3 regions of the Leclercia sp. genome follow, and region 3 is predicted to be linked to each of the others. Evidence: predicted binding sites of a transcription regulator. Region 3 holds the regulator's gene; each other region holds the start of a gene.
The links. Region 3 encodes Fur, which represses iron uptake genes when iron is present. Its sites were predicted from a motif close to ATAATAATGAGAACNACTATCAA; they were not measured.

Region 1: the regulator Fur is predicted to act here: its motif matches at 6,980-7,002, upstream of ftnA (non-heme ferritin).
Region 2: the regulator Fur is predicted to act here: its motif matches at 5,481-5,503, upstream of V7Q49_RS00040 (Nramp family divalent metal transporter).

Annotation. Positions count from the first base shown of each region.
Region 1 is NZ_DAIQCE010000001.1:450,002-460,841, reverse strand. It holds gene araF (arabinose ABC transporter substrate-binding protein AraF) at 1-43, opposite strand, end outside; gene V7Q49_RS02055 (DJ-1 family glyoxalase III) at 358-915, opposite strand; gene V7Q49_RS02050 (non-heme ferritin-like protein) at 1,459-1,962, shown strand; gene V7Q49_RS02045 (anaerobic C4-dicarboxylate transporter) at 2,133-3,476, shown strand; gene V7Q49_RS02040 (DUF2766 family protein) at 3,557-3,808, opposite strand; gene azuC (stress response protein AzuC) at 3,906-3,989, opposite strand; gene V7Q49_RS02030 (MFS transporter) at 4,202-5,623, shown strand; gene V7Q49_RS02025 (RpiB/LacA/LacB family sugar-phosphate isomerase) at 5,665-6,303, opposite strand; gene yecR (YecR family lipoprotein) at 6,597-6,935, shown strand; gene ftnA (non-heme ferritin) at 7,142-7,639, shown strand; gene V7Q49_RS02010 (YecH family metal-binding protein) at 7,674-7,913, opposite strand; gene tyrP (tyrosine transporter TyrP) at 8,130-9,341, shown strand; gene V7Q49_RS02000 (YecA/YgfB family protein) at 9,421-10,089, opposite strand; gene V7Q49_RS01995 (branched-chain amino acid ABC transporter substrate-binding protein) at 10,520-10,840, shown strand, end outside.
Region 2 is NZ_DAIQCE010000001.1:1,519-12,358, reverse strand. It holds gene V7Q49_RS00060 (ion channel protein) at 1-867, shown strand, start outside; gene ipdC (indolepyruvate decarboxylase) at 868-2,523, opposite strand; gene mgrA (L-glyceraldehyde 3-phosphate reductase) at 2,707-3,705, shown strand; gene ypeC (DUF2502 domain-containing protein YpeC) at 3,832-4,170, shown strand; gene V7Q49_RS00040 (Nramp family divalent metal transporter) at 4,200-5,441, opposite strand; gene V7Q49_RS00035 (NupC/NupG family nucleoside CNT transporter) at 5,786-6,973, shown strand; gene V7Q49_RS00030 (EAL domain-containing protein) at 7,015-9,210, opposite strand; tRNA gene V7Q49_RS00025 (tRNA-Ala) at 9,420-9,495, opposite strand; tRNA gene V7Q49_RS00020 (tRNA-Ala) at 9,537-9,612, opposite strand; gene V7Q49_RS00015 (YfeC-like transcriptional regulator) at 9,833-10,192, shown strand; gene V7Q49_RS00010 (YfeC-like transcriptional regulator) at 10,194-10,589, shown strand; gene gltX (glutamate--tRNA ligase) at 10,631-10,840, opposite strand, start outside.
Region 3 is NZ_DAIQCE010000002.1:38,855-49,694, forward strand. It holds gene speFL (leader peptide SpeFL) at 1-75, shown strand, start outside; gene speF (ornithine decarboxylase SpeF) at 330-2,528, shown strand; gene potE (putrescine-ornithine antiporter) at 2,525-3,838, shown strand; gene pgm (phosphoglucomutase (alpha-D-glucose-1,6-bisphosphate-dependent)) at 3,918-5,558, opposite strand; gene seqA (replication initiation negative regulator SeqA) at 5,583-6,125, opposite strand; gene ybfF (esterase) at 6,309-7,082, shown strand; gene ybfE (LexA regulated protein) at 7,211-7,498, shown strand; gene fldA (flavodoxin FldA) at 7,654-8,184, shown strand; gene fur (ferric iron uptake transcriptional regulator) at 8,476-8,922, shown strand; gene chiQ (ChiQ/YbfN family lipoprotein) at 9,076-9,405, opposite strand; gene chiP (chitoporin ChiP) at 9,455-10,840, opposite strand, start outside.

The DNA.
Region 1 (10,840 bases), on a different contig from region 3:
CAGCCAGACCGATGGCCGCCAGCGCTTTAGTAAATTTGTGCATGGTTAACTCCAGCTTTAGCGTTCTATTTTGTAGGGGAAACAACGTCTCAATTCTGCGTAATCGGACTTAAAACAAGGCATTAGCGCCGGACGTGTTTAAAGCGCATTTGCTTGAGATAGTTTTAGCGGGAAATTAATCATCCATAAGAGAGCGCCATCACACCGCAGAATTACAGTAATTGCGTACATACATTCAGCGAAAAATGACATAAATAAGGAAGGATTTGTCAGACAATTAGAAAGGGTTAAAGCAGATTAGTCCATAAGATTAGCTAAGATATCCCTGTAAGCCGGGCGCAAACGCGCCCGAGGATCCTACCAGCGATAGTAGATGTGATCGGCGTGGTCGCGCACCGGCGCTTCATCGCCCAACAGGCGTGCGGAGAGGGTTAGCGCGAAGTCGAAGGCGTGGCCCAGACCTTTACCGCTGATCAGGTTGCCGTCTTCCACTACCGGGGCATCGACATAGACGCCGTCCTCAACGCTCTGCCAGAGATCGCCCGAACAGACGTAGCGACGCCCTTTCAATAACCCGTTCCCGGCCAGCACGCGCGCGGCGGCGGAGCAGATGGGCGCGATAATTTTGCCCGCTTCGTCATGCGCGGCGACAAAGCGCACTACCTCAGGGCTGGCAGCGAGATTGACGCTGCCCTGCGGGCCGCCCGGCAGGACCACGGCGTCGTACCAGGTGTCGATTCTCTCGTTCAGGGTGGTGTCCGCGACCATCGGGATAGTATGGTAGCTCACCACCGCGCGCGACCCGGCGCAGGCCAGGGTTTCAACCTCAATGTTAAGACGGCGCAGGATATCAATAGTGATAATCGCTTCCGCCTCCTCAAATCCGGGTGCCAGCAGCACCGCAACCTTTGCCATAAGAACTCCGTCAGATAGAAAGATAAAACAATGTTTCATTTTCACAGAGTCCAGAGCGACAAACTTCCTGCGGGATCACATATCGCACTATTTTCCACAAAAATGATCCGGCGCAATTTTCCTCAGATGTAATAATTCTATTAATACAAGAATTATCTCTATTCCGCCTGGCAGGAATAATTAAAAATTTATTTGCTAAGCGCTTTTTTCGCTGCTACCCGGCAACACATAAAATAACGTAATCGATCGGATTGTATTTTATTTATACAAACCCATAAATAACAAACAGTTAGACGCCATCTCCGTCTGTCCATATCTCTCCAAATCCTTCACTGTTTTTAATTCCTGATGAGAGGTAAGGTTTAGTAAGAATATATTTATAAGGATTTTCTTATAATGCAGTCGCTGTTATGATGAATTTACCCGATGCCTGAAATGAATATGGGATCACATACAGGGAAAACAGAATGCTTTTATTCTGGAGTGAACTATCGTTAATGATGATTATTTTTAGGTTACATAAACGAACAAAAGGGAATGGATATGGCTGTCTCGGATATGATCAACAAGCTCAACACGCAGATGAATCTGGAGTTTCATGCGTCAAACCTCTCCTTGCACCTCAGCGAGTGGTGTTCAGAACATCAGCTAAACGGCTCCGCGACCTTCCTGCGCACCCAGGCGCAGAGCAACGTCACGCAGATGATGCGCGTTTTTGATTTTCTGAAAGCATCAGGCGCCATGCCGGTTCTGAAACCCGTCGATATGTCTGATGAAGAGTGTAATTGCCTGGAAGCGGTCTTCCAGCGCACGCTGGAAGAGTATGAACAACGCTCCCTGACGCTGAATCAATTAACGGATGAAGCGCGTAAAATGCAGGACCTCTCCACGCTCAACTTCCTGCACGATATTGAAAAAGAACAGCAGCAGGATGGGGTATTACTGAAAACCGTCCTCGATGAAGTTCGCCAGGCGCGTCGCACCGGAATGGGTCTTGAACAGACCGATCGCCACCTGCTTAACGTCGTCAACTGCCAGCACCACTGATTCTGCACGTCACCTCATTTACCCGGCCTGTGCCGGGTAATTTTGTTACAAAAATGCAATCAACCCTTTGCTTTTCTTAATCTTTAACAAATTCGATCTGGCTCCCACCGAATAACCCTCCTCCGTGTAATGATTTGCGAAAATTTTATTTTCACAGACGAGGGATGCGTATGATTACCGTTGAATTTATTGTCATTATCCTGTGCCTGCTCATTGGCACCCGGTTCGGTGGGATGGGACTGGGGCTGATAAGCGGCATTGGCCTGTTTATTCTCAGCTTTGTCTTTGGGCTTCAGCCTGGTAAGCCTCCGGTGGATGTCATGCTGACGATCCTGGCGGTCATTGGCTGTGCGGCCACACTGCAGACGGCCGGGGGACTGAACGTGATGATGCAGTTTGCCGAACGGCTGCTGCGGCGGCATCCGCAGCACATCACCCTGCTTGCCCCTTTCACCACCTGGATGCTCACCTTCCTGTGCGGCACCGGCCATGTGGTCTATACCATGTTCCCGATCATCGCCGATATCGCGTTGAAAAAAGGCATCCGCCCCGAGCGCCCGATGGCGGTGGCGTCTATTGCCTCACAGATGGCGATTACCGCCTCGCCGGTGTCGGTTGCCGTCGTCTCGCTGCTCTCAATTCTTGCCGCACAGCACGGGGTCGGTCAGGCGTTTGGCATTCTGCAGATCCTCGCAATTTCGGTCCCGGCCTCGCTGGCAGGGGTCGCGATTGCCGCGCTCTGGAGTCTACGCCGCGGCAAGGATCTGGCCGATGACGACGAGTTTCAGGCCCGGCTGCAGGATCCTGAACAGCGTAAGTTTATCTACGGCAGCACCGACACTTTAATGAATCAGCGCTTCCCGAAGCAGGCCTACTGGTCGACCTGGATCTTCTTCGCCGGGATTGCCGTCGTGGTGCTGCTGGGCGCTATGCCCGAGCTGCGTCCGGCCTTTGAGGTAAAAGGTAAAATGACGGCCCTGTCGATGAACCTGGTGATCCAGATGATGATGCTGATCGCCGGGGCCGTAATGCTGATGATATGTAAAGTGAATGCCGCGGCGATTTCAAACGGGGCGGTGTTTAAAGCCGGGATGGTGGCCATTTTCTCGGTCTTTGGCGTGGCGTGGATGAGCGATACGTTTTTCCAGGCGCATCTGGATGAGCTGAAGATGGCCCTTGAGGGGGTAGTAAAAAGTCACCCCTGGACCTACGCCATCGTGCTGTTCCTGGTCTCGAAACTGGTCAATAGCCAGGCGGCAGCGCTGACCGCGGTCGCCCCGATGGGGTTAATGCTGGGGATCGATCCGAAGATGCTGATTGCCTTCTTCCCGGCGTCGTACGGCTATTTCGTTCTGCCCACCTACCCCAGCGACCTCGCCTGCATTGGCTTTGACCGCTCCGGCACCACGCGCATCGGCAAGTTTATTATCAACCACAGCTTTATTCTGCCAGGGCTTATCGGGGTCAGCTGTGCCTGTGCGGTAAGCTATCTGCTGGTGCAGACCTTCATGTAACCCTCATTCCGGGCGACCCTGGGTCGCCCGTTCAGTTTATTCTCACAAAACCATTTCTAAATTCAAAACGTCGGTTTATTTTAGTGAGACTCGCCCTGCGGCGTGAACTTCAGTTCAATCAGCGCAATGGCTTTCTGAACCGCGCGCAGCGTGACGGGGTCGGCTGACGCAGGATTGCTGGCGAAATCGATGTTTCTGAGCTGGCTGGACATCTTCTCGCGCACCTCAGCCGGGGCGATGATTTCAATCACATCAAGGATTTGTTTGATGACCAGCTGGCATGCAACAACGTCAGAGATCAGTTCCTGATCGGCACTCAGGTTTTGAGACATAGGCTTCTCCTGTTTGAAAGGCGGCCATAGTAGCAAAACACCTGGCCTGATGCGGCCTGCAGGCACAAAAAAACCTGCCGAAGCAGGTTTTTTGTTATCAGAACATCGCGCCTGGCGGTACGTCCTTGAAGGTCTTGCAGTAGGATTCGAACATGCTTTTCAGGATTTTGCGCAATTTCATTGTTTTGCTCCGGCTATTTGTTATGCAGGTGTTATTGTTGATGCGCTTATAATATGACCGCCATCACAAAAATCAATGATTTTGTGATATTCATCACGGCAGTTTATTTAAAATAAAACAGCGTTCCCGTTAAAAATAAATACAAATCATGCGATTAGAAGCGTACTTGTTCCTGTAAATTTTTAAAAAAAATTTTAAGTGGTAGAGGAAAAATGACCGAAAACATCTCCGGTAAAGCGGCCAGCGGGATCTCCCCCGCCGCGCTGTTGGTGGCTGGCGCGTTCTTTATGGAGTTTCTCGACGGGACGGTGATCGCCACCGCGCTGCCCGATATGGCGAGAAGCTTCGGCGTGCAGGCGGTGGATCTTAACATCGGCATCAGCGCCTATCTTATCACCCTGGCGGTGCTGATCCCGGCGAGCGGCTGGATTGCCGATCGTTTTGGTGCCCGTAAAATCTTCACCCTTGCGCTGGCGATCTTCACCCTCGCCTCGGTGCTGTGCGGCCTCGCCACCAGCGTCGATCAGTTCGTCGCCATGCGCGTCCTGCAGGGGATGGGCGGCGCGCTGATGGTGCCGGTCGGGCGGCTAGCGGTGCTGCGCACCACCCCGAAACATCTGCTGATCACCGCCATTGCCACCCTCACCTGGCCCGCGCTGGTGGCACCGATCATCGGCCCGCCGCTGGGCGGCTTTATTACCAGCTATGCCAACTGGCGCTGGATCTTCTTTATTAACGTGCCGCTGGGGCTGATTGCCATCGTGCTGGCGCTGCGCATCATCCCGGACATCTATGAGGAAACCCGTCGGCCGTTCGACACCCCGGGCTTTATCGCCACTTCGATAGCCATGGTGAGCCTGGTCTGCGCCATGGAGATGATGGGGGCGCAGGAGGTGAATACCGCACTTACCATCGCGCTGCTGGCCGTCGGGGTTGTGACTTTGATTTATGCCCTGCGCCATTTCCGGCGCGCTGAATGGCCGATGATCCGCCTCGACGCCCTGAAGGTACCCACCTTCCGCGTGACCATGTACGGCGGGTCGCTGTTTCGCGCCTCTATCAGCGCCGTACCGTTTTTGCTGCCGCTGCTGTTCCAGGTGGGATTCGGCATGGATGCGTTCCACTCCGGTTTGCTGGTGCTGGCGGTGTTTGTCGGCAACCTGACCATCAAACCGGCGACCACCCCGCTGATCCGCGGGCTGGGTTTTAAAAAGCTGCTGTTGATTAACGGGGCGCTTAACGTGCTGGCTCTGCTGGCCTGTGCCTTCCTGACGCCGCAAACCCCGGTGTGGGTCATCATGCTGGTGCTCTATCTGGGCGGCGTATTCCGTTCCATACAGTTTACCGCCATCAGCACCCTCGCCTTTGCCGACGTCCCTTCCCCGCAGATGAGCTATGCCAATACCCTGTTCTCGACCGCCACCCAGCTGGCGGTGGGACTGGGGATCACCCTCGGCGCGATTGGGATCCGGATCGGGGAGTTATGCAGCGAGATGCTGGGGATGGCGGCGCTGCCGGGGATCAGCTTCCGCCTGGCGTTTGTGGCGATTGCGCTGGTCTGTCTGCTGGGGATGTTCGATACCCTGCGGCTGGTGAAAGATGCCGGCAGTGCGGTATCCAGAAAGCGGGCATAAAAAAAGCCAGCGCAAGCTGGCTTCTTCCTGATGTTGGCAACTTAGCCGATAATACCGCGGACAAAGGCTTCGATCTCTTTATCCTGGCAGTTCTCAAAGAAGCACTGCTGGAAACGCTGGCCGGTCACCGCCGTTTTGACCAGCTCTGGATCGATAGCACGCAGGGTGTCGAGATAGTTCTCTTTAACAACCGCAGCTTTCACCTGGTTCAGAATGCCGGCGTTGCGAACCTGCGGCTCTTTACGGTCCTGCGGATAACCTTCGCCTTTACGACCGGTGAAGGCTTTTTCGAAGATGAAGCGAACATTCAGCTCTGCACCCCAGCCGAAGCCTTTGGCGAATGGCAGGGAGAGCGCGTTACCGTTGTTGATCTGGGCAAACAGGAAAGCATCCGCCGGATCGATGCAGTAGCCGCACACCACGCCCGGGTGGATGTTCAGGGACATCAGCGCGCCCTGGCCGGTACCGCAACCGGTCACGACGAAATCAACCGCTTTTGAGTTCAGCAGAATGCTCGCCATGATCCCCAGGTGAATATAGGTCAGGTGGTGATCGTTTTCGTCGCTCATCCCAACGTTGTAGACCGGGAAACCTTTCTCTTCAGCAACGGCGTTCAATTCCTTGAGGATGATGGCGTTTTTTGGCGCCTGGCTGTTTTCCATCATCAGTGCAATTTTCATTCTTCGTCTCCTGAATGCGATGCGGGGCATCCCGCTGTGAATAGCTTACCTGTTCAACCTTACTACTAAGCAAACACACTTTCAAATTAAGTGAAAAATAGTTTCAAAAAACAAAGATGCGCTCACAATTTTGTACTCAGGCGCGTTTTTGCCACCATTAAGAAACGGATGGCGTAGGATTGAAGGAGCCGGGGCTCGTAGCAAAGAGAAGGGGCAGAACAGGCGTTTAATCCTGGCATTGCGATGCACATCAGCCGCTAGTATAGGTTATTTCAACGCATTCAGAGTGTTCTATGAAGAGATTATGCACTGGCGGCCTGCTCCTGTTGCTGGCAGGCTGCGGCGTCACCCGGCAAGCAGAAGTCAGCAGCGTCGACGTCACGTCAGGTGTTGTCATGCTCAATTACGATCAGGCCATGTTGCAGAACGCCCGCTATGACGACTACGTCACCAGCGGCACCGCGACCCGTGAATGCCAGGCGATGGGGTACAGCACGGCTATGGCCTACGGTCAGCCGATCAAAACCTGTAGCCTCATCAGCGGCTCGCTGTGCCTTAATGAAACCATGACCATCCAGTATCAGTGTCATGGCTATGCCCCGCAGCCCGTCGTCACCCCCGCGTATTATTAATTCCGTTGCCAGCGGTCCTGCTGGCAATAATATTTCAAACACGAAACAGAATAATTCTCATTAATAGAATTAAATTACCCGCAATGCGTTTTATTCCCATTCGTATTATGATTATTTAAATATTTATTTTACTTTTTGCAAATAAATAAATAACAAATTATAGTGACGCTCACGTTGACCAGTTAATAATAATACGGAGCTGCACCATGCTTAAAACTGAAATGATCGACAAGCTTAATGAGCAAATGAATCTGGAGCTTTACTCTTCCCTGCTCTATCAGCAGATGAGCGCCTGGTGTAGCTATCACAGTTTTGAGGGCGCCGCGGCATTTATGCGCCGTCACGCGCAGGAAGAGATGACCCACATGCAGCGTCTCTTTGATTATCTTACCGATACCGGCAGCCTGCCGCGCATTACACCGGTGGCTTCACCGTTTGCCGAATACGCCTCGCTGGACGAACTTTTCCGCGCCACCTACGAGCACGAGCAGCTGATCACCCAGAAAATTAACGAACTGGTCCATGCGGCCATGACCGGCCAGGATTATGGCACCTTTAATTTCCTGCAGTGGTATGTGGCAGAACAGCATGAAGAAGAGAAACTGTTTAAATCGGTTCTCGATAAACTGTCGCTGGCCGGGAAATCCGGTGAAGGGCTGTACTTCATTGATAAAGAGCTGTCGACGCTCGATGCACAAAATTAATATTAACGCGGCGCCTTCCGGCGCCGCATTATTTTTAATGTCGACACATTTTACTTTCGTGGGTTGAAAACCCGCTATCCCGCGGAATAAATTTCCCGCGTGCCGCCAGAAAAGCCACCAGCTCCGTCGCAGTCATTTCCGCCGCCGAACAGGTGTGAAAACGCGCTTCCTCACCAAACCGTGCGGTAATTGCCGCCACCAGGCTCGCTTCGGTGTACTGCTCACCAGACTCTATCATCATCGTCAGCACGTCGTGCCCATGTATGGATGCCATAAACCCTCCTGAATGAAAGGCGCAGCCTGACAGGTTCTGCCCCTGCCCGCCTTGCGCTGGCGCAGGATTCGCTTTCGATCTCCCTGCCCGCGGATTGTGATTAATTTCGTAAAGCTGACTTTACAGGTGTTGTAACGGCTGTTTGACGAATCTGCGCTTTTACCTTACTCTGCGCCGCAGATTTTGTCGCGATAGTGCAAGGCCGTAGAGGAAAACGTGAAGAACAGAACGCTGGGAAGTATTTTCATCGTCGCCGGAACGACGATTGGGGCCGGGATGCTGGCGATGCCGCTGGCAGCGGCGGGCGTCGGGTTTGGCGTCACGCTGGTGTTACTGGGCGTACTCTGGGCGCTGATGTGTTACACCGCCCTGCTGCTGCTGGAAGTGTATCAGCACGTTCCTGCCGATACCGGACTGGGATCGTTGGCCGGGCGCTATCTGGGCCGCTTCGGCCAGTGGATCACCGGCTTTAGCATGATGTTCCTGATGTATGCCCTGACCGCGGCCTATATCAGCGGCGCGGGTGAGCTTATCGCCTCCAGCGTTAACGACTGGTTTAACGCCGATATCTCCCCCACCACCGGGGTGATCTTCTTTACCCTGATTGGCGGCGGCGTGGTCTGCGTGGGCACCTCGCTGGTGGATCTGTTCAACCGTTTTCTGTTCTCGGCAAAAATCCTCTTCCTGGTGGTGATGCTGGCGCTACTGGCACCGCACATTCATAAAGTCAACTTGCTGACCCTGCCGCTGGAGAAAGGGCTGGCGCTGTCGGCCATCCCGGTGATTTTTACCTCGTTTGGCTTTCACGGCAGCGTGCCGAGCATCGTCAGCTATATGAATGGCAACGTGCGCAAGCTGCGCTGGATCTTTATCACCGGCAGCGCCATCCCGCTGGTGGCGTATATCTTCTGGCAGCTGGTGACGCTAGGCAGCATCAACTCATCGACCTTTATGGGGATGCTGGCCAGCCATACCGGCCTGAACGGGCTGCTGCAGGCCCTGCGGGAAGTGGTCGCATCGCCGCACGTGGAGCTGGCGGTGCATCTGTTTGCCGACCTCGCCCTGGCGACCTCGTTCCTTGGCGTGGCGCTGGGCCTGTTCGATTACCTTGCCGATCTGTTCCAGCGCAGCCGCACCGTTAGCGGGCGTATTCAGACCGGGGCGATCACCTTCCTGCCGCCGCTGGCCTTTGCGTTGTTTTATCCGCGTGGGTTTGTGATGGCGCTGGGGTATGCAGGTGTGGCGCTGGCGGTGCTGGCACTGCTGCTGCCGTCGCTGCTGGTCTGGCAGAGCCGTAAGCATCATCCAGGCGGCGACTACCGGGTGCCAGGCGGGAAACCGGCGCTGTGTCTGGTCTTCGCCTGCGGGATTGCGATCATTCTGGTGCAGTTCGGGATTGCGGCGGGGCTGTTACCGGCAGTGGGATAAGCCGTTGTGCCGGGTGGCGCTGCGCTTACCCGGCCTACGATACCTGTTGGCCGTGCAAGCGAAGCGCCGCCGGGCGCTGTTAATGCAGACAGCAGTTCTTGAATTTCTTACCGCTGCCGCACGGGCAGGGATCGTTGCGACCGACTTTGGTGCCGTTGATCACCGGCTGCTGGGCGACCGGCTCCTGCGGGTTGGCAATCCAGTAGTTGTACAGACGCAGCGCCGCAGGACGAATGCTCTCGATGCTCTGCTGGAACTCCTCTTCGCTGAAGCTATCCAGGCGCTCAAAGTTCTCTTCGGAGCCGTGCAGGGCGATCAAATCCAGATCGGCACGCAGGGACTCCGGCAGGGATGACCAGTCGGTCAACGCCACGCCGCGCATATAGCCGAAGCACCACTCTTCCACCACGGTATAGGTTTCACCCTCGACATCGTTCATACCAAACATCGGTTCAAACTGTTCCGGGTAGTCGCTCAGGCGCTCGGCGATGTCGTTCATGTGCTTGAAGCAGAGATCGATAAAGCGGTTCATCTCGCGATCGTTCTTCCAGCGCGGAATGTTTTTCTCACCGCCCCACACCGCCACCAGCCAGCGGTCCGGCTCAACCACCACCGGGCCAGACAGCACCGCGGTCAGCATCCCGTCGAGCTCCGAGACGTCCATCACGGATTCGGCGTCATTACCGTAGGTCATTAAGGTCTCTTCCAGCCACTCCATTTCGGTTTCGTTTAACGGGCCTTCGGTCATGGGTAAATCTCCTGCAGAATAGAATTGCGTGCAGATTAACACAGAAACCCCGTTACACGGTCCCTTTCCCCTGCCGTTACCGGGCGCTTTAGTGGTGCAAAACGGTTCAAATCGTGACCGTTGCACAACTTATGTGCTTTGTTGTTAATGAGATGTGATCCCCGCTGTAATTTCACTTCGTGGTGCCGGGTGGCTTAAAACGGCGCTCTATACTGAAAATTGTCGAAACACTGGCAATACGCTGCCGTTCTGGCAACCATTTTGCTTACTGTTGTCCTGAGGGTGAAAACCTTCAGGCAATCTCGCCTGTTTCTGCGGTATGTCGTCCGTTTAGTGCATTACGTTTTGAATACGTTTTGGATTGGGTACGCCTCCGGCGTTCGGCTACACAGGGTTCGTGCATAAAACCACTCAGAAAAGGTACATAATAATGTCGCTGAAATTGATCAGAAGTCCTCTCTCTATCGTGCTGGCAGGGTGTCTGGTGACGGCGTTTTCCGCCCAGGCTGATATCGTGATTGGCGTGGCAGGACCCTTCACCGGGCCGAACGCAACCTACGGAGATCAATACTGGCACGGCGCGACGCAGGCCGCGGAAGACATTAACGCCGCGGGCGGCATTAATGGCGAGAAGATCAAACTGGTGCAGGGCGATGACGCCTGTGAACCGAAGCAGGCCGTCTCGGTCGCTAACCGTCTGGTTGACCAGGATAAGGTCAAAGCCGTGGTCGGCCACTTCTGCTCCTCCTCC
Region 2 (10,840 bases), on a different contig from region 3:
ATGGCGGTGAATATCGCCCTCGCCGTTGCCGTAGGCTCGCGCATCTTCCCCCGGGTGAACGCCCTTGACTGGACCATTCTCGCCTCGGCGGGCACCATCGGCGCACTGTTTGGTACCCCCGTTGCGGCGGCGCTGATCTTTTCTCAGACCCTGAGCGGCAACAGCGAGATCCCGCTCTGGGATCGTCTGTTCGCCCCGCTGTTGTCCGCCGCCGCGGGGGCCCTGACCACCAGCCTGTTTTTCCATCCCCACTTTTCGCTGCCCATCGCCCACTACAGCCAGATGCAGCTGGTCGATATCTTCAGCGGGGCGATTGTCGCCGCCATTGCTATTGCGCTGGGAATGGTGGCGGTCTGGTGCCTGCCGCGTCTGCACCGCCTGATGCATCGTCTGAAACACCCGGTGCTTATTCTCGGTGTGGGCGGGCTGATTCTGGGGATCCTCGGGGCTATCGGGGGCAATATTACGCTGTTTAAAGGGCTGGATGAGATGCAGCAGATGGCGTTCGGCCAGCTGTTCAGCGTCTCAGATTATCTGCTCTTTGCGCTGATTAAACTGGCGGCGCTGGTGGTGGCAGCGGCCTGCGGTTTTCGCGGTGGGCGGATCTTCCCGGCGGTGTTTATCGGCGTCGCGCTGGGGTTAATGCTGCACGAGCACGTCGAGGCGGTTCCGGCGGCGATCACCATCTCCTGTTCGATTCTGGGACTGGTGCTGGTTGTCACCCGGGACGCGTGGCTGAGCCTGTTTATGGCGGCAGTGGTGGTGCCAGACACCACCCTGCTGCCGTTGCTCTGTATCGTGATGCTGCCCGCCTGGCTGTTGCTGGCGGGCAGACCCATGATGGCTGCCTGGCACGATGAGAAATAATCAGGCGCTTTTGCGCGCTTCCAGCGCCTGAATAATGCCGCTCAGGAGCGGCGGAACATCGGCTTTCGGCAGCATGACCTCAATCAGCGAAAGCCGTTCCGGGTGCGCCACTCTCTCCAGCACCTCTTCCAGCTGCACCGCCTCACTCACCCGCCAGCACTCGGCCTGACAATCCAGGCTGAGAGCCTGCGGGATCTGCGTCCAGTTCCACAGCGCAATGTCGTTATAGCGCTGATTCGGACCATGAATGGCACGCTCGACCGTGTAGCCTTCGTTGTTCAGCACCATGATCACCGGGCACTGTTTGTCCCGCAGCATCGAGCCCAGCTCCTGGATGGTGAGCTGTGCTGCGCCGTCGCCGGTGATCGCTATTACGCGGCGGTCCGGGCAGGCCGTCTGCGCGCCATAGGCGGCGGCAAGGGTATAGCCAATCGAGCCCCAAATCGGCTGAACGATAAAATTCACGTCTTCCGGTAAACGCAGGGCGCCAGCGCCGAAGGCCGACGTTCCCTGATCGGCCAGAATAATATCCCCCGGGCGAATGTAGGTTTGCAGCGTTTTCCAGAAGCTATCCTGCGTCAGCGAGCCGGGATGAACCGCATGCAGCTGCCGGGCCGGACGGGCCGCCGTGGTGGTGTTGGCGTACTGATGGCACAGGCTGGCGAGTACCTCAATGGCCTGGGTCATCGGGATCCCGGTGTACCAGACGTCCCCGATCCGCGAGGCGTGGGGCTGAACGTCAATGGTCTGCTGATGCGTAAGCTTGTGGGTGAATCCGGCGGTAAGCGTATCGGTAAAGCGGGTTCCCACGCAGATCACCGTATCGGCACCTTCGATGGCCTCGTTGACGTCACCGGCGCTGGCGGAGCCGCTGTAGGTGCCTGCGAAGCCCGGTTTACGCTCGTCAAAAATCCCTTTCCCCATCAGCAGGGTGGCGTGCGCCAGTGGCGTCTGCTCCACCCAGCGCTGAAGCTGGTTTTTCAGGCCGTAACGGAGGACCAGGAAATCGGCCAGCAGCGCGGTGCGCTCGCTCGCTGCCAGTCTTTTCTCCGCCGCCTGGCGGAAGGCGTCAAGGCGGAAACTATCGCTTTCATAAAGACGGTCAATGAGAGCGCTTACAGGCGGACTGGCAGGTTTTTTTGCCACATCGGCTGGCAGCATAATGTAGCCGGGACGGCGCTCCCGGAGCATTTCGGTCAATACCCGGTCGATTTCATAGCAGGCATTTTGTTCGGTGAGGTGCGCCTGCGCAACGGTGACGGGTTCACTCATTTTATAGAAGTGACGGAACTCGCCGTCACCGAGGGTATGGTGCAGCAACTCCCCTCTTTTTTGCGAAGCGCTTCCCGGCGCGCCCACAATATGCAGAACCGGTACGTGCTCGGCGAAACTGCCCGCGATACCGTTCATGGCGCTGAGCTCGCCCACCCCAAAGGTGGTCAACAGCGCGGCAAACCCTTTGCAGCGCGCGTAGCCATCGGCGGCGTAGGCCGCGTTCAATTCGTTGGCACAACCCACCCAGCCAATATCCGGGCTGGCGATAACGTTATCGAGGAACTGCAAGTTGTAGTCGCCTGGCACACCAAACAGATGATCGGCACCACAATCTGTAAGGCGGTCCAGCAGGTAATCGGCGACGGTGTAGGGGGTAAGCATGACTATTATCCTTATAATGTTGACTTCACTTTGAGTATTGAAGAAGCGTGATAGCTGTCCAGGAATGGCGATAATCAGATCATGGAAACCATGCTTTACGTATTTTTGCGCGGTAATCTGTGTGCCTCGGTCATGGTGTAAACGTATACACTGAATGACTTTCTGACGCAGAGGGACAAACTCATGGTTTACCAGGCGAATCAAAATCGTTATCAATCAATGGAGTATCAACGATGCGGGCAAAGCGGCCTTAAGCTGCCCGCCATCTCCCTCGGGCTGTGGCACAACTTTGGCGATGCCACCTTGATTGAAAACAGCCGTCAACTTTTACATCGTGCCTTCGATCTGGGCATTACGCATTTTGACCTTGCCAATAACTACGGTCCGCCACCGGGCTCGGCAGAGCGTAACTTCGGGCGCATCCTGCAGGAAGATTTCAGCGCCCTGCGTGATGAGCTGATCATCTCAAGCAAAGCGGGCTATACCATGTGGGACGGACCGTACGGCGACTGGGGCTCGCGTAAATATCTGATCGCCAGCCTCGATCAAAGCCTGAAACGTATGGGGCTGGAGTATGTTGATATCTTCTATCACCACCGCCCGGATCCGGAAACGCCGTTGCAGGAGACCATGAAAGCGCTCGACCACGTCGTGCGTCAGGGCAAGGCGCTGTACGTCGGGCTGTCCAACTATCCGGCAGAGCTGGCCAGACAGGCCATCGAGATCCTCAATGATTTGGGCACTCCCTGCCTGATCCACCAGCCTAAATTCTCGATGCTGGAACGTTCGCCTGAAGAGGGATTACTGGACGTGCTGAAGCAGAAAGGGGTGGGATGTATTGCGTTTTCGCCACTTGCAGGCGGCCAGTTGACCGACCGTTATCTGAACGGCATTCCGGCAGATTCCCGCGCCGCCAGCGGCAGCCGCTTCCTCAACCCGGATCAGATCACGGAAGAGAAGCTGGCGAAGGTGCGCAAACTCAATGCGCTGGCCGAACGCCGGAACCAGAAATTATCGCAGATGGCGCTGGCCTGGGTATTACATCACGAGGCCATCACCTCGGTGCTGATTGGCGCCAGCAAAACAGCGCAAATCGACGATGCCGTGGGCATGCTGGCAAATCGTCATTTCACGCCTGAGGAACTTAGCGAAATCGAATCGATCCTGAACAGCGCAGAATAAAAGCACTTTTAGCAAAAAGTGCTACGCCTTCTGAATTAGGAGTTAAAGCGATTATCCGGGGCTTTACCGCCCCTTAAAATTGCATTAACAAGCCGGTTACGGCTCCGATCGTGAAGGAGAATAATAATGTTCAGGTCCCTGATTCTGGCAGCAGTATTAATGGCTTCAGCCCCGCTGGTCGCTAATGCTGGCGAAATCACCCTGTTGCCATCCGTAAAATTACAAATTGGCGATCGCGATAATTACGGTAACTACTGGGACGGTGGCGGCTGGCGTGACCGCGGCTACTGGCATCGTAATTATGAATGGCGTGACAAACGCTGGCACAAACATGACAACGGCTACCATCGTGGCTGGGATAAACGTAACGCCTATGAGCGTGGCTATCGCGAAGGCTGGAACGATCGTGATGACCACCGCGGTGGCCGCGGCCACGGTCATGGCGGACACGGTCATCGTCACTAACAGAGAAAAGGCGCCTCGCGGCGCCTTTTTTATAACCCCAATGCCGTACCGATTAGCAGCCACAGGTTCAGCGCCACCACCAGCACCACTATCGCCCACCCTGCCCGTTTGACCATTACGCTGTTCACCAGATCGCCCATGAGCTTTTTGTCGCTGGTAAACACCAGCAGGGGCACCAGCGCCAGTGCAATACCAAAACTCAGCAGCACCTGGCTCATCACCAGAATGCGGGTCGGATCCAGCCCCATCAGGATCACAATAAAGGACGGCAGCATGGTGACGGCGCGACGCACCCACAACGGAATATGGAAGCGCACAAAGCCCTGCATCACCACCTGCCCCGCCAGGGTACCCACCACCGTCGACGAGAGACCCGCCGCCACCAGGCTCAGGCCAAAAATGGTCGCCGCCGCGTGGCTGAGTAGAGGTTCCAGGGTCAGATAGGCCTGATCGAGATCGGCAATACCGGTATGGCCGTTGAAGTGGAAGGCCGCCGCGGCGGTCGCCATCATTGCCAGATTCACAAACCCGGCAATGGTCATGGCGATCGCCACGTCCCATTTGGTCGCGGAGTAGCGCTCATGCCGCGACCCCTCGTGCAGATTCTGGGTCAGCGAGGAGTGCAGATAGATCACGTGCGGCATAATCGTCGCACCCAGCACCCCGGCCGCCAGGAAGACCGCTTCGGTGGTGGGCAGGCTCGGGATCGCCATTCCTTTACCTAACTGAACGAAGTCAGGCCGGGAGAAGATCAGCTCAACAATATAGGCCGCCGCGACGAACAGCAGCAGGCCGCCAATCACCTTTTCGAGCGGCTTCTGCCCGCGCCGTTGCAGCATCAGGATCAGGAAGGTGGCAATACCGGTTAATACCGCGCCCTGCAGCAGTGATACCCCAAGGATCAACTTAAAGCCGATCGCGGCACCGATAAATTCCGCAAGGTCGGTCGCCATGGCGATAATCTCGGCCTGCACCCAGTAAAACCAGACCAGCGGACGCGGATAGTGGTCGCGGATCTGCTCGGCGAGGTTTTTACCGGTGGCGATGCCCAGTTTTGCCGACAGCACCTGGATCATCATCGCCATCAGGTTGGCCCACACCACCACCCACAGCAGTTTATAGCCGAAGCTGGCCCCGGCCTGGATGTTGGTCGCAAAATTACCGGGATCGATATAGCCAATGGCGGCAATAAACGCAGGTCCCATTAATGCAAACCGCATTTTGCGTGCTGCTCTGCCACTGCTACTCTCATCAACGCGACTGTTGCTCATTTTTGCCTCAGGAATATAGCCTTTGCTATGTTTAATGCTACCAAAATGCGAATGATTATCAAGTTCATTTAAAAAGGTTATTGTGATTGCAGTGATAGCGAAGAACAATAAGCAGGCTGGAATAGTGGATAAGCAAGCGGGCAAAAAGCGCGCACCTTTGTGAAGCGTAGCACACAAACTTAACTTTTAATTCATTTACACAACATAACAAAAATGTATCTCATGTCACTATTTTTGAGTCTCGTCACAGGACGTGACTATAGTGTGGCTTTGATCTCGTTTTCTTTACGCTTGTTTCATAGAATGTGCAGCGAAATTAAACCTGCCTCATATTTGGAGCAAATATGGACCGCGTCCTACATTTTGTCCTGGCACTTGTTGTCGTTGCCGTGCTTGCGTTGCTGGTCAGCAGCGATCGCAAAAAAATCCGTATTCGTTATGTTATTCAGTTACTCGTCATTGAAGTGCTGCTTGCCTGGTTCTTCCTGAACTCAGACGTGGGTCTGGGCTTTGTGAAGGGCTTCTCTGAGATGTTCGAAAAACTGCTCGGATTTGCTAATGAAGGGACCAACTTCGTATTCGGTAAAATGAACGATGAAGGTCTGGCATTCTTCTTCCTGAAAGTTCTCTGCCCTATCGTCTTCATCTCTGCCCTGATCGGTATTCTGCAGCACATTCGCATTCTGCCGATTGTGATCCGCGCTATCGGTACCGTGCTGTCTAAAGTGAACGGCATGGGCAAACTGGAATCTTTCAACGCCGTAAGCTCCCTGATCCTGGGTCAGTCTGAGAACTTTATCGCTTATAAAGATATCCTCGGCAAAATGTCCCGCAACCGTATGTACACCATGGCGGCCACCGCAATGTCTACCGTTTCCATGTCTATCGTGGGCGCGTATATGACTATGCTGGAGCCAAAATTCGTGGTTGCTGCGCTGGTTCTGAACATGTTCAGCACCTTTATCGTTCTGTCGCTGATCAACCCGTACCGCGTGGATGAGAGTGAAGAGAACCTGCAGATGGCTAATCTGCACGAAGGCCAGAGCTTCTTCGAAATGCTGGGCGAGTACATTCTGGCAGGTTTCAAAGTGGCGGTTATCGTTGCGGCGATGCTGATCGGCTTTATCGCCCTGATCTCCGCGTTGAACGCCCTGTTTGCTGCCGTTCTGGGTATCTCCTTCCAGGGTATCCTGGGTTACATCTTCTACCCGATTGCCTGGGTAATGGGTGTGCCGGCAAGCGAAGCGCTGCAGGTGGGCAGTATTATGGCAACCAAACTGGTTTCTAATGAATTCGTCGCCATGATGGATCTGCAGAAAGTCGCCGGTTCCCTCTCCCCGCGCGCCGAAGGCATTCTCTCCGTCTTCCTGGTCTCCTTCGCTAACTTCTCTTCTATCGGTATCATCGCGGGTGCGATTAAAGGCCTGAACGAAGAGCAGGGTAACGTGGTTTCCCGCTTCGGTCTGAAGCTGGTTTACGGTTCTACGCTGGTCAGCGTGCTGTCTGCGTCTATCGCTGCACTGGTTCTGTAATCAGCTTAAAAAAAACCGGGGATTTATCCTCCCCGGTTTTTTTATGCCTGTAATTCACTGAGCGGGCGCGGTTTGCCGATTAAATACCCCTGCAGATAGTCCACCCCAGAAGCGAGCAACATCTCGCGCTGCTCCTCTGTTTCGACATACTCCGCCACCACGCACAGCGACCGTGTCTTCGCCAGATTGCAGATCGACTTCACAATCATCGCATCCATCGTGTCGCTGCAAATATCCTTCACGAAGCAGCCATCAATTTTGATGACATCCGCCTGCAGGCGCTTGAGACGTTCGTAATTGGCGTAGCCGGTACCGAAGTCGTCGATAGCCAGTTTGAAGCCGTAGTGACGCAGCTGATGAATGTTGGCAATGCTGACTTCCGAATTGGAGAACGCCTGCTCTTCGGTCACTTCGATGATCACCGTCTGCGGTTTTACCCCGTAGCGTTCAAAAAGGGCAATGATCTCCGCCGCGACCTCTTTTTGCATCAGCGTTAAGGGCATCAGGTTCACCGAGAAACGCGGGCAGAGCGCGTCTGTGGGGTGGTCCCGCAACCATGTCAGCAGCGCCTCCACCACGCTGATATCGAAGCGCCGGCTGAGGTTAAATTGCGCCACCAGCGGCAGAAACTTATCCGGCGTCAGGAGCTCGCCCTCGCTCTCCAGACGCGAAAGGATTTCGTGGTAGCCCATGCCTTCGCTACTCTGGATGGGCTGGGCATACAGGCGTAAACCGCCCTCGTCCAGGGCCCGTTTCACCCTGCTCAGCATCAGGACGCGCTCCGTCGTCTGCCCCGATACCGTTTCAAGACTGTTATTCAGGGACAGGACCTGATGCGCCGAACAGGACTTTTCCGACAGCCAGCTGAGCTGACCGAGCGTGTGGTAGAGACTTTCGCCGCATCTGTACTCCACGCCTCCCCAGGCGGCGCCAAACTCAATATCCAGACCGGTGTTGTTCCAGTAGATTTTGCGGCTGTTCAGATGATCCACGATGTGCTGTAACCGTGCTCCCGTTTCCGGGCCGCTAAGCACTATCACCAGTTCGTTTCCGGGGATTTGGAAAACTTGTTCATTACGCATCAGCAGCGGCTGCAGCTGGCGAATAATGGCGCGTTTACACTGCACGCGCATCATCAGGCCATAATGACGGCTCAGGAATTCCAGATTATCCATTCGCAAACAGCACAGGGTGGTGCCCTTGTTGTCCGTCAGAAAGGATTCCAGGGCGCGCAGGTTTCGCAAGCCGGTCAGCGGATCGACCAGCGCCCTCTCGTGCCAGTCGCGCTTAAGCCATTCGCTGCGCTGATAAATGCGCGACATGTAAGCCAGACAGATGGCGAAGGAGATAAGTACCGACAGCACGAACGCCAGCGAGTAACCGTTCTGTACCCCCTGCAAAAAGTTGCTGTTATAGGTCAGCAGCAGCAACGCGCTTATCGCCCAGCCCAGAATAATCAGGGGATAGCGAAAGCGACTGATGCCAATTGTGAATAAAATGAAAATAACAGGTACCAGATAGCCGGCAATAATATCGGACGTAAAGGGTATACAGAGCAGAAAAAGCACAGAAATAAGGCAAAGAAGTAATACAGATGTAAATAACAGGTTTCGGGATGAGAATGAATTACGCATATTTCTTCGCCAGAAGGCACGCGCATAATTCGGATTAATAATCATTCTTAACGGATAATAGAAAAGCATCGTAAAGATGATAACGGCGCACACCAGGCTCTGAATATCGACGACATGATAAATCTCCGAGCCTCGGTCGGTGAAATTGGCGAGGGTAACGGGAAAATCACAAAAATAGCCTGCGAGGTACATCGATAATTTTATTGCCAGCGGAAGGGCAAAGCCCAGCCACGAAATGCGCGCGGCCATAAAGCGACTGGGGACATGGTAGCGCCAGCGCGGTCCTACCTGCCAGCGGAGTATGCCGCATACCGCGAAGGTACTAAAGACCTGGCAAAAAAGGAGGATAACATCCTGCTTTGCCGACAGTTGTAAATTCCATTCGTTAAGTATGGCAAAACTGATAATAATCGGCAGGATGGCCTGACGGCCAAATAATAATATCATCGCCAGCATGACGCTCAGCGGCATCCATGCAAGATAAACCTCAAAACCATCGACAATAGCTTTCGGTGAAATAAGGCGGGAAAAAGGCACGACAATCATGCATAACGCCAGAGCAAGCAGGAAGCTTTTGCCGTTAATATTAACTATGCTTTTCATTAAATTTATTTAACTATTTACCTGGCGATATTAAATTCATTTTAATGATAGATTCTTTAAAACCATGACACAACATTCCAGGCCAGGAAAAGTCATTACATAAAGTAAAGTTTTTACCTAAAAAAGATAATTATTTGTCAACGCGGTGATAGTAAAGGGTTTATTGCAGGCATAAAAAAACCCCCGCCATTCGGCGAGGGTTTAAATTTTGGTGGAGCTAAGCGGGATCGAACCGCTGACCTCTTGCATGCCATGCAAGCGCTCTCCCAGCTGAGCTATAGCCCCACAGTTTTGTTTACGCACCAGACTCTGTTGGGTTCAGAGTTTGGTGGAGCTAAGCGGGATCGAACCGCTGACCTCTTGCATGCCATGCAAGCGCTCTCCCAGCTGAGCTATAGCCCCATCGCGTAAAGCGTGTCGTGTTGACGGGCGGCATAATATGAATTCCCTTGCTGAGTGTCAACGGCAAATTCTCACTCTGGCGTTCAACCGCTGAAAATTCATGCAAATGAATCACATTGCGAGGACGCTCGCAGCCATGAGTTAATCTGGTCACGTTTTCCAGTAAAACGGTGTTATAAAATGAACCATTAATTACCCACACTCTTACTCAGGAAATTGCATGATCAAGGAACGAATGACGCCAGAAGAGTTGGCCCGTCTCACTGGTTATAGCCGTCAGACCATCAATAAATGGGTGCGTAAAGAGGGCTGGTCCACGTCGCCAAAACCTGGCGTTCAGGGCGGTAAGGCGCGTCTGGTCCATGTTAATGAGAAAGTACGGGAATTTATACGCAATGCGCGTCGAGCCCCGGAGGCAGCAATTTTAGCGGAAGCCTCTGCCGATAATTCCCTGCAGGCCTTGCTGATAACGCTGGCCAATGAAATGACGCCGACAGAACAGAAACAGCTGACCTCTTTATTACTCCGGGAAGGGATCTCCGGATTGTTACAACGCTTAGGGATTCGCGATCAGAACTGATATGAAAAAATTACGTAGCAAAATGACCACCGAAGAGTTGGCAGAGACGCTGGGTGTCGCCAGGCAGACCGTTAACCGCTGGGTGCGCAAGAATGGCTGGAAAACGGAAGGCATTAATGGCGTAAAAGGTGGACGGGCGCGCCTCATTCATATTGATGCGCAGGTGCGTGGTCACATCATGAATATTCCGGCCATTCGTAAACGGCAGGCCCTCTACCAGCTGGCAGAGACCGCGGCCAGTTACGGTGACGCGAAACCCGTTGCCGTGCTGCCTGGGATCGTCAATGCGCTGGAGAATATGACCTTAGCGGAACAAGAGCGACTTGAAATGCTGCTTACGCGGGAAGGCATTCAGGGTTTTCTGGTGCGGCTGAATATTCATCAGCCAGCGGAATAAAAAACGGCAGGGAAACCTGCCGTTTTTTTATTGCTTACTGATTACTGCTGGCTTTCGCGCTCAGCAATAAAGTCCAGCGCTCTGTTGATACGCGCCACGCTGCGGGTTTTACCAATCGCGTGGACCGTAACGTCCAGAGCAGGAGACTGGCCGGCACCGGTTACGGCTACGCGCAACGGCATACCCACTTTACCCATCCCGACTTCCAGCTCATCCGCTGTCGCCTGAATGGCATGGTGCACATTCTCAGC
Region 3 (10,840 bases):
ATAAGGCGGGTAACGCATATCATGAAGTTTGCCCACCGCAACTGCTTTGACTTTCATCTCTTTAATGCCCGGTAGTCCTTCGACTTCTGGCGCACTCGCTTACAGGCTTCCCTGAAAAGACCGTTTTTACAGTCAGTTGGCTGTGAACCCGTGCGCGCATTCCCCTTGATTCAGACGCATCCGTAACCGGACGGACTGGATTTTATTATGCAAAAAGCAATGTACTGATTTTTTATCAGCGGCCCGACTTTGCTTTTTTTCCGGCGAGCAGCGATTTCTTTTTTTAAAGAAATCGAAGGACTTCTATTACCTAAAATAAAGAGCGAAAGATGAAAACGTTAAAAATTGCCACCAGCCGTACCTGTCCACACTGTTTTACCACCAGCCGCGAAACGGTGGACGTGAACGACTCGGATTATATCGACGTCGCCGCGGTGGTTCTGGCGGTGAGTGATATTGAAAAGGGTACCCTCGAAAAAATAGATGCAACGGGATTCAATATCCCCGTGTTTATTTCCACCCATAAAGAAGAGATTGTTCCGGCAGCCTATTTATCGCGGATTCAGGGCGTTTTTGAATGCGCCGACAACTGCAATGATTTTTACGGACGCCAGCTGGAAGCGGCCGCGCAAAAGTACGAAACGCAGCTGCGCCCGCCGTTCTTCCGCGCGCTGGTGGATTACGTCGCGCAAGGCAACAGCGCCTTTGACTGCCCGGGGCATCAGGGCGGACAGTTCTTCCGCCGCCATCCTGCCGGGAATCAGTTCGTCGATTTCTTTGGCGAGACGCTGTTCCGCTCCGACCTGTGCAATGCCGACGTGGCGATGGGCGATCTACTGATCCACGAAGGTGCGCCGTGTATCGCCCAGCAGCATGCGGCAAAAGTCTTTAATGCGGATAAAACCTACTTCGTGCTGAACGGCACCTCCTCTTCAAATAAGGTGGTGCTTAACGCCCTGCTCACCCCGGGCGATCTGGTCCTGTTCGATCGTAATAACCACAAATCCAACCATCACGGGGCCCTCCTTCAGGCAGGCGCTACGCCGGTCTATCTGGAAACCGCGCGCAACCCCTACGGCTTTATCGGTGGCATTGACGCCCACTGCTTTGAAGAGCGCTATCTGCGGGAGCTGGTGTCAGAGGTGGCCCCTGGCCGCGCCCGCGATGCGCGTCCGTTCCGCCTGGCGGTGATCCAGCTCGGCACCTACGATGGCACCATCTATAACGCCCGTCAGGTGGTGGATAAGATGGGTCATCTGTGCGATTACATCCTGTTTGATTCGGCCTGGGTGGGCTACGAGCAGTTTATTCCGATGATGGCCGACTGCTCTCCGCTGCTGCTGGAGCTGAACGAGAACGACCCGGGGATCCTGGTCACCCAGTCGGTACATAAACAGCAGGCAGGCTTCTCGCAGACCTCGCAAATCCACAAGAAAGACAGTCACATCAAAGGCCAGCCGCGCTATGTCCCGCATAAGCGGCTGAACAACGCCTTTATGATGCACGCCTCCACCAGCCCGTTCTATCCGCTGTTCGCCGCTCTGGATATCAACGCCCGCATGCATGAAGGGCAAAGCGGCCGCAACATGTGGATGGACTGCGTGGTGAACGGCATCGAGGCGCGCAAGCTGATCCTGCAAAACTGCCAGTTTATCCGCCCGTTTGTGCCAGAAACGGTGGACGGACGCCCGTGGGAAAGCGCCAGCACCGCCGACATTGCCACCAGTCTGCGCTTCTTCCACTTCGTTCCGGGCGAGAACTGGCACGCCTTTGAAGGCTATGCCGAGCACCAGTACTTTATCGATCCGTGCAAACTGCTGCTGACCACCCCGGGCATCAACGCCCGCACCGGGGAGTATGAGGATTGCGGCGTACCGGCCACCATTCTCGCCAACTTCCTGCGTGAAAACGGCATCGTCCCGGAAAAATGCGATCTCAACTCGATCCTGTTCCTGCTCACGCCTGCGGAAGATATGGGCAAACTGCAACAGCTGGTGGCGCAGCTGGTGCGCTTCGAAAAACTGCTCGAGAGCGATGTTCCGCTAAAAGAGGTCCTGCCTTCTCTCTACAAACAACATCCGGAGCGGTACGCCGATTACACCCTGCGCCAGATCTGCCAGGAGATGCACGATCTGTACGCCCGCCATAACGTGAAACAGCTGCAAAAAGAGATGTTCCGTAAATCGCACTTCCCACGGGTGATGATGAACCCGCAGGAGGCGAACTTTGCTTACCTACGCGGCGAGGTTGAGCTGGTCTCCCTGCGCGATGCGGAGGGCAGAATTGCCGCCGAAGGCGCCCTCCCTTACCCACCGGGCGTGCTGTGCGTGGTCCCGGGTGAAGTCTGGGGTGGCTCGGTGCTGCGCTACTTCGCGGCCCTCGAAGAGGGGATCAACCTGCTGCCGGGCTTTGCCCCGGAACTGCAGGGCGTTTACGTCGAAGAGTGTGATGGACGCAAACAGGTTCGCTGCTACGTCATCAAACAACCTGCCGCTCAGCCTGCGCTGCTGAAAGGAGAAACATTATGAGTAAATCCAACAAAATGGGGGTGGTGCAGCTCACCATTCTCACCATGGTCAACATGATGGGCTCCGGCATTATCATGCTGCCAACCAAGCTTGCGGAGGTGGGGACGATCTCGATCATCTCCTGGCTGGTGACGGCGGTAGGTTCGATGGCGCTGGCGTGGGCCTTCGCCAAATGCGGGATGTTCAGCCGCAAGTCGGGCGGGATGGGCGGCTATGCCGAGTATGCCTTCGGGAAGTCGGGCAACTTTATGGCCAACTATACCTACGGCGTGTCGCTGTTGATCGCCAACGTCGCGATTGCGATTTCGGCGGTGGGTTACGGTACCGAGTTGTTCGGTGCCACGCTCAGCCCGGTACAAATTGGGCTGGCGACCATCGGCGTGCTGTGGCTCTGCACCATTGCTAACTTTGGCGGGGCGCGTATTACCGGGCAGCTCAGCAGCATCACCGTCTGGGGGGTGATCATCCCGGTGGTCGGGCTGTGCATCATCGGCTGGTTCTGGTTTAGCCCGACGCTGTACGCCAACTCCTGGAACCCGCACCATGTGCCGTTCTTCACCGCGGTAGGCTCGTCCATCGCCATGACGTTATGGGCCTTCCTCGGACTGGAATCCGCCTGTGCTAACGCCGAAGTGGTGGAGAACCCGGAGAAGAACGTGCCGATTGCGGTGCTGGGCGGCACCCTGGGCGCGGCGGTGATCTATATTGTTTCCACCAACGTAATTGCCGGGATTGTGCCAAATATGGATCTGGCCAACTCCACCGCGCCGTTCGGGCTGGCCTTCGCGCAGATGTTCACTCCGGAAGTCGGGAAAGTGATCATGGGTCTGATGGTGATGTCGTGCTGCGGTTCCCTCCTCGGCTGGCAGTTCACCATCGCCCAGGTGTTTAAAACCTCGGCCGATGCCGGTTACTTCCCGAAAATCTTCTCCCGCGTCACCCAATCAGAAGCACCGGTACAGGGGATGCTGGCGATTGTCATCTTCCAGAGCGGCCTGTCCCTGATGACCATCAGCCCGTCGCTGAACAGCCAGTTTAACGTGCTGGTCAATCTGGCGGTGGTGACCAATATCATCCCGTATATCCTGTCGATGGCGGCGCTGGTGATTATTCAGAAGGTGGCGAAGGTCGACCCGGGCAAAGCGAAAGTGGCCAATATTGTGGCGCTGGTGGGGGCAATTTACAGCTTCTATGCCCTCTACTCTTCCGGCCAGGAAGCGATGCTCTACGGGGCGATGGTGACCTTTATGGGCTGGACGCTCTACGGGCTGGTGTCACCACGCTTTGAGCTGAAAAATAAAATGAGCTAATAAAAAACGGCAACCCCAAGGTTGCCGTTTGAATTCGTAGGCCGGGCAAACGCAGTGCCGCCCGGCACACCTACAGCACTTATGCGTTTTTCAGCACTTCACTCACAATCTCAACCGCTTCTTTCTCAATCTGCTGACGATGCTCAGCGCCGAGGAAGCTTTCACAGTAGATTTTGTACGCGTCTTCGGTGCCGGATGGACGCGCTGCGAACCAGCCGTTCTCGGTCATCACCTTCAGGCCGCCAATCGACGCGCCGTTACCCGGTGCAGCCGTCAGACGTGCGGTGATCGGGTCACCCGCCAGGGTGCTGGCGCTGACCATCTCTGGCGACAGCTTTGACAGCGCCGCTTTCTGTGCAGAAGTGGCAGAAGCCTGCAGACGGTTGTAGCTCGGGGCACCGAAACGGGCTGCCAGCTCGTTGTAGTGCTCCTGCGGGTTCTTACCGGTAACGGCAGTGATTTCCGCCGCCAGCAGGCACATGATGATGCCATCTTTATCGGTAGACCACGGCGTACCGTTGAAGCGCAGGAAGGACGCGCCCGCGCTCTCTTCGCCGCCAAAACCGAAGCTGCCGTCGAACAGACCGTCAACAAACCACTTGAAGCCAACCGGCACTTCTACCAGCTTGCGGCCCAGGTCGTTAACCACACGGTCGATCATGGCGGAGGAGACCAGGGTTTTACCCACGGCAACCTCTGCGCCCCACTGTGGACGATGCTGGAACAGATAGTTGATCGCTACCGCCAGGTAGTGGTTCGGATTCATCAGGCCCGCCGGGGTGACGATGCCGTGACGGTCATAATCCGGGTCATTAGCGAAGGCGAGGTCAAACTTGTCACGCAGCGCCAGCAGACCGGCCATCGCGCACTCGGAGGAGCAGTCCATGCGGATCGCGCCGTCTTTATCCAGGTGCATAAAGCGGAAGGTCTGATCGACGTGATCGTTGACGATGGTCAGATCCAGCTTGTAGTGCTCGGCAATGCGTTTCCAGTATTCGATACCGGAACCGCCGAGGGGGTCCACGCCCAGCTTCAGGCCGGCTTTCTGGATCGCCGCCATATCGACGATATCCGCCAGCCCTTCAACGAACGGCTGCACCAGATCCTGCTCTTTCACGTGGCCGGAGGCCATCGCTTCGTCCAGGGAAATGCGCTTCACGCCTTTCAGGCCGTCGGCCAGCAGGGCATTGGCACGATCTTCCACCACTTTGGTGACGTTGGTGTCAGCCGGGCCGCCATTCGGTGGGTTGTATTTGATGCCGCCATCTTCCGGCGGGTTGTGGGATGGCGTGATCACAATACCATCCGCCTGCGCACCGCCTTGCTGGTTATGCACCAGAATGGCGTTCGAGACCGCAGGGGTCGGCGTATAGCCGTTGTTTTCCTGAATCACGACGTCCACGCCGTTGGCGGCCAGTACTTCCAGCACGGAAATAAAAGCGGGCTCTGACAGAGCGTGGGTATCTTTACCGACGTAGCACGGACCGGTGATGCCATTTTTGGCACGCTCTTCCGCGATGGCCTGAGCAATGGCCAGAATATGCGGCTCGTTAAAGCTGTGGCGTACCGCACTGCCGCGGTGCCCGGATGTACCAAACTTCACTGCGTGTTCTGCGTTACCCACTTCCGGCTTCAGCACGTAGTACTGCGCGGTAAGCTGGGCGACGTTAATCAAATCGCTCTGTTGTGCAGGTTGACCCGCACGATTGTGATTTGCCATTGCCTGGTCCTTCTGATGCAAGGGTTAGATAGTGCCGCAAACCTTATCAGTCAATTCCGCCGGGAACTGCATGGATTGCATGATGTGTTCGATCATGCTGCGCTTGCGTCCGGTGTTGGTATTGGTGATTACCCAGTACGGCGTACCAGGCAGGTGCTTGGGCTTAGTTTGATTGCCATTCTGTAACAGCGTTTGCTCGTCAGCCGCGAAATAGACGCGGGTACGACCGTGAAGTGACTCCGTCGCGTCGGCAAATGCGTTGTTATCCAGTGAATAGAGTGTAGTCAGCACCAGCATAAAGCGGTTAACTGCTTTCTTCTGCTCAGCGTATTCGTCAGAGAGCAGCAATTCGCGCATCGCACGCACTTTGTCTTTTACCGGTGACAGCGGCTTTTCCTGTGCGACAGCAGCGGGCTGGCGCGTTTCTTTGATGGCCGGAGCGGCAGACTGCGAGGCGGCGGCAATTTTCAGCATGCGCCGTAAAATGTCGGACGCGCTCTCACCAATGTGCCGCGTCTGGCTGGCGATATACTGATAAAGCTCGTCATCAACTTCGATTGTTTTCATCTTAATCCAGTGCGATATCTTATCTGAATACAAGTCGTTGGGAGTATAAGGTCAAAACCCAACAGCGGATAGCGTCAAGCCAGAATGGCGGCAAAAGTCAGAATTAACTGTTTCCTTGCAGCCGGGCGGCAGAATGGTCAACATGATACCCTAACCTGACATACGTAAAAAAAGAACTTTGCCATGAAATTGAATACCCGAGCGCAATCTGCACAATCGCCGCACAATAATTCTCCCATCGTCCTGGTGCATGGCCTGTTTGGCAGCCTGGATAACCTTGGCGTGCTGGCACGGGATCTGGTGACCGACCACGCGCTGCTGCAGGTGGACATGCGCAACCACGGTCTGTCGCCGCGCTCGCCGCAGATGACCTACGCCGTCATGGCTCAGGATCTGCTGGATACGCTGGATGAACACCATATTGAAAAGGCGATCCTGATTGGTCACTCAATGGGCGGTAAAGCAGTAATGGCGCTGACGGCGCTCGCACCAGAGCGCATTGCCGGGCTGGTGGTGATCGACGTCGCGCCGGTGGATTATGACGTGCGCCGCCACGATGAGATCTTCGCCGCCATTAACGCCGTGACGGACGCAGGCGTCAGCACCCGCCAGCAGGCTGCGGCGCTGATGCGTGAACACCTTGACGAAGAAGGCGTGGTGCAGTTCCTGCTGAAATCCTTCGTCGACGGCCAGTGGCGCTTCAACGTGCCGGTTCTCTGGGACCAATACGATCAGATCGTCGGCTGGCAGCCGGTCGCCGCGTGGCCGCATCCAACCCTGTTTATTACCGGCGGCAATTCGCCGTATGTGACCGAAGCGTACCGTGATGCGCTGCTGGCGCAGTTCCCTCAGGCGCGAGCGCACGTCATTGCCGGGGCCGGACATTGGGTCCATGCCGAAAAACCGGACGCGGTGCTGCGCGCTATTCGCCGTTACCTCGCTGACATCGAAAATTGATTAAAAAGAGAGCGACTGGTCGCCTGCGGGCCTCCAGTCGTTGGCGTGCCGTTTTCGGTGATGTATGATGGCGCGCTTATCGCCCGGGCATTAGCAGGGTGTCTTGTTTCCCCCGAAGTCTCAGAATCATGGCCAAAGAACACACGGACCGCACGACAATAGATCTGTTCGCGAATGAGCGTCGCCCGGGACGACCGAAAACCAATCCGCTTTCGCGTGATGAACAGCTGCGCATTAATAAGCGCAATCAGCTTAAACGCGATAAAAGTCGTGGGCTTAAACGCGTCGAGCTGAAAATGAATGCTGAAGCCGTCGATGCGCTGAATGAGCTGGCGAATGCCCGTGAGATCAGCCGCAGTGAGCTTATTGAAGAGATGCTGATCGCGCAGCTCGAGAAATGGCACGGCAAAGCGTAAGTCAGAAAACTCCCCTTCTTGTTGCTTTCATGTAGCACAGAGTGCAGTCCTGCGTGATAGCAGTTTCCGCAGGCTTCTCTGTTCTGCTATGATTGCCCTTATCCGTGGCTAAATTGCGCCACCATACCATTAAGTATCAAGAGGTTATTTTACTCATGGCAATCATCGGCATTTTTTTCGGCAGCGACACGGGTAACACCGAAAATATCGCAAAAAACATTCAAAAACAGTTGGGTAAAGACGTTGCCGATGTGCATGACATTGCGAAAAGCAGCAAAGAAGATATCGAAGGCTACGATATTCTGCTGCTGGGCATCCCGACCTGGTATTACGGTGAAGCGCAGTGTGACTGGGACGACTTCTTCCCTTCTCTGGAAGAGATCGATTTCAACGGCAAGCTGGTGGCCCTGTTTGGCTGTGGCGACCAGGAAGACTATGCAGAGTACTTCTGCGATGCCCTCGGCACCATTCGCGACATCATTGAGCCACGCGGCGCGGTGATCGTAGGACACTGGCCAACTGCCGGTTATCACTTCGAAGCCTCTAAAGGTCTGGCCGATGACAATAACTTCGTGGGCCTCGCCATCGACGAAGACCGACAGCCGGAACTGACCGCTGAGCGCGTCGACAAATGGGTAAAACAGGTTCGCGAAGAACTGCACCTCGACGACATCCTCAACGCCTGATGATGTCGCGGCGCAACGCTAAAGTTGCGCCGCATCGATAGGTAATACCAATCAAAATAATTGCTACAAATTTTTAACTTTTGCTGCCATACCTGTACAATGATCCAGGAGTAAACGGGGAACCTTGTAACAACTTTGTTGGCGGTACCACGTTTTTATAAGCATACTTTACTTGAGACTTGCAGTTTTCATTACGTCATGGCAGTTCTATAATGAGACGCATTATCCCAGGTGCATTTTCTGTCACTTCTTCTTTAGAAGTGAATCGTTTAGCAACAGGACAGATTCCGCATGACTGACAACAACACCGCATTAAAGAAGGCCGGACTGAAAGTCACGCTTCCACGGTTAAAAATCTTGGAAGTGCTTCAGGGTCCGGATAACCATCATGTCAGTGCGGAAGACTTATACAAGCGTCTGATCGACATGGGCGAAGAGATTGGTCTGGCTACCGTTTACCGTGTACTGAACCAGTTCGACGATGCAGGCATCGTAACGCGTCATAATTTCGAAGGCGGTAAATCCGTGTTTGAACTGACGCAGCAGCACCACCACGATCACCTGATTTGCCTCGACTGCGGCAAAGTGATCGAATTCAGCGATGATTCCATCGAATTACGTCAGCGCGAAATTGCCGCACGTCATGGCATTCGTCTGACCAACCACAGTCTGTACCTGTATGGCCACTGTGCCGAAGGCGACTGCCGCGAAGATGACCACGCGCACGACACCAAATAATCTTTGCATAGACTCTGAGCCAACCTGACGGTTGGCTTTTTTTTGCCTGCGATAATGTAAAAAAGCCCGGTGGCGCTGCGCTGTCGGGCCTACAAGGGTGAAATCACCCCCAGGCCGGTAAGCATAGCGCCACCGGGCGTGGCAAACAGCTCATTACTTCGCGTTGTTGCTGCGGATCTCCTGCCAGATTTTATCGCAGTTTTTGGTCACGTCCTGATTGTTACCCGTTTTACGCGCCTGAATACAGGCCTGGTAATCCGCCACCCGGACGGTTTCCTGGGTCGCAAACTGTTCGTGCGCCTTCTCCTGACGCAGCACGTCCAGCACGCTCTGACAGGCTTCAATCTTTTCCGGTGACCCTTCAGCGGTATTGATGCACGCGCTGTAGGCCTCTTTCAGACGGGTATCTTCTTTCTGGGTCTGGGGTTGTGCGCAGGCGGCCAGTCCTGATGCCAGCACTGCGACCATGACGATTTTTTTCAACATAACGATCTCCAGTCAGGCGGGGAGTGAGTCCCCGCCCGGATTGTCATCAGAAGATGGTGAACGGGGCGATAACCATGAACTTCACGTCACGCTCATCCTGGAAGATGTTGCCGTAGCCGCCGCCATAGCTTGGGATATCGGAGTGGTTGTCATACTGCGTGAAGTGCAGTTTGAACATGGTTCCTTTCGCGCGGCCGTCCTGCAGGGTGTAGATCGCATCCAGGCTGTAGGCCGATTCCTTAATCTTGTTGGAGGCGATATCTTCACGCTGACCGGCGCTGTTGATTAACCAGTCTGACGGTTTCGCATCCCAGGCATAGACATAGGACGCGCCAACGCTCCAGCCCGCAAGGTTCCAGTTGCTCAGATCATACATGGCACCGAAGAAGACCGCTTTTTCGCCGTTGGCGTTAAAGTCGGAGCGGTTATCCCACCACACGTCCAGACGACCGTTGGAAGACGCATAGGTTGGGGTCATACGCTGCAGGAAGTAACCCTGCTGCCCTTCCGCCTTGACGTAAGTCCCTTCCAGACGTAAATCGACCTGGCCGACCTTGTAGCCCAGCGTCAGCGCCTGCAGCCATGCTGTACCATCGTAGATATCATTCTCGGTGCCGCTGTCGGCTTTATCACGCGTGCCGTAGAACTGATAGCTGGTGGAGAGCGGGCCACCCACGATATCAAGCTTGTAGCTGGCTTTAGCAAAGTACTGATCGATAAAACCTTCAGCCTGACCAAAGGCCGCTTCCAGAATCAGGTTGTTTTTGAAATCGTACTTCGCGCCGAAGGAGTGGAGATAGTCGACGCGGGTTTTCCTGTCATTCTGATAGAACTTGTCCATCTCGAGGTGCCACGGCGCTTTATATTCGTTGGTCCACATGTACGAGAAACTCAACGCACCGCTATCACCGTAGTCAAAGTTGGCCCCGGCTTCAGCACCCTGATAGGTACCCGGCATAAAGCTCCAGTGCGGCGCCAGCAGGGTTTGACCGGTTGGCTGCAACCAGCCACCGCGTGCCCAGACCGGACCGTATTTAAATTTAGCCGCCGCTTTGTACAGGCTGATCCCGCTCTTATCGCCGGACCAGTCCTCTTTATAAGCTTTGTTGCTGGAGGAGAAGGCAATTTCGTTCGGGTGACCGCTGTCGCCGTTTTCCGCCATTTCGATGGCCGTGAACGCAGCCAGATCGAGACCGAACATATCGGCGGCATAGCCGGACTGGAAATCAAGGTTGGCGTTCCAGGTGGAGTGAGCGAGGTTCGTTTTGTATTTGTCTGACTCGACATCTTTGCGGTCACGTTCACGCTGCCAGTAATAGACACCGCCCGTGAGGGTTGAATCATCAATGAAACCTTCGGCCTGGGCTTTCGGAGAAACCATCCAGCCTGACATTGCTGTAACACCGGCGATAGCCAGCGCAAGCGCACTACG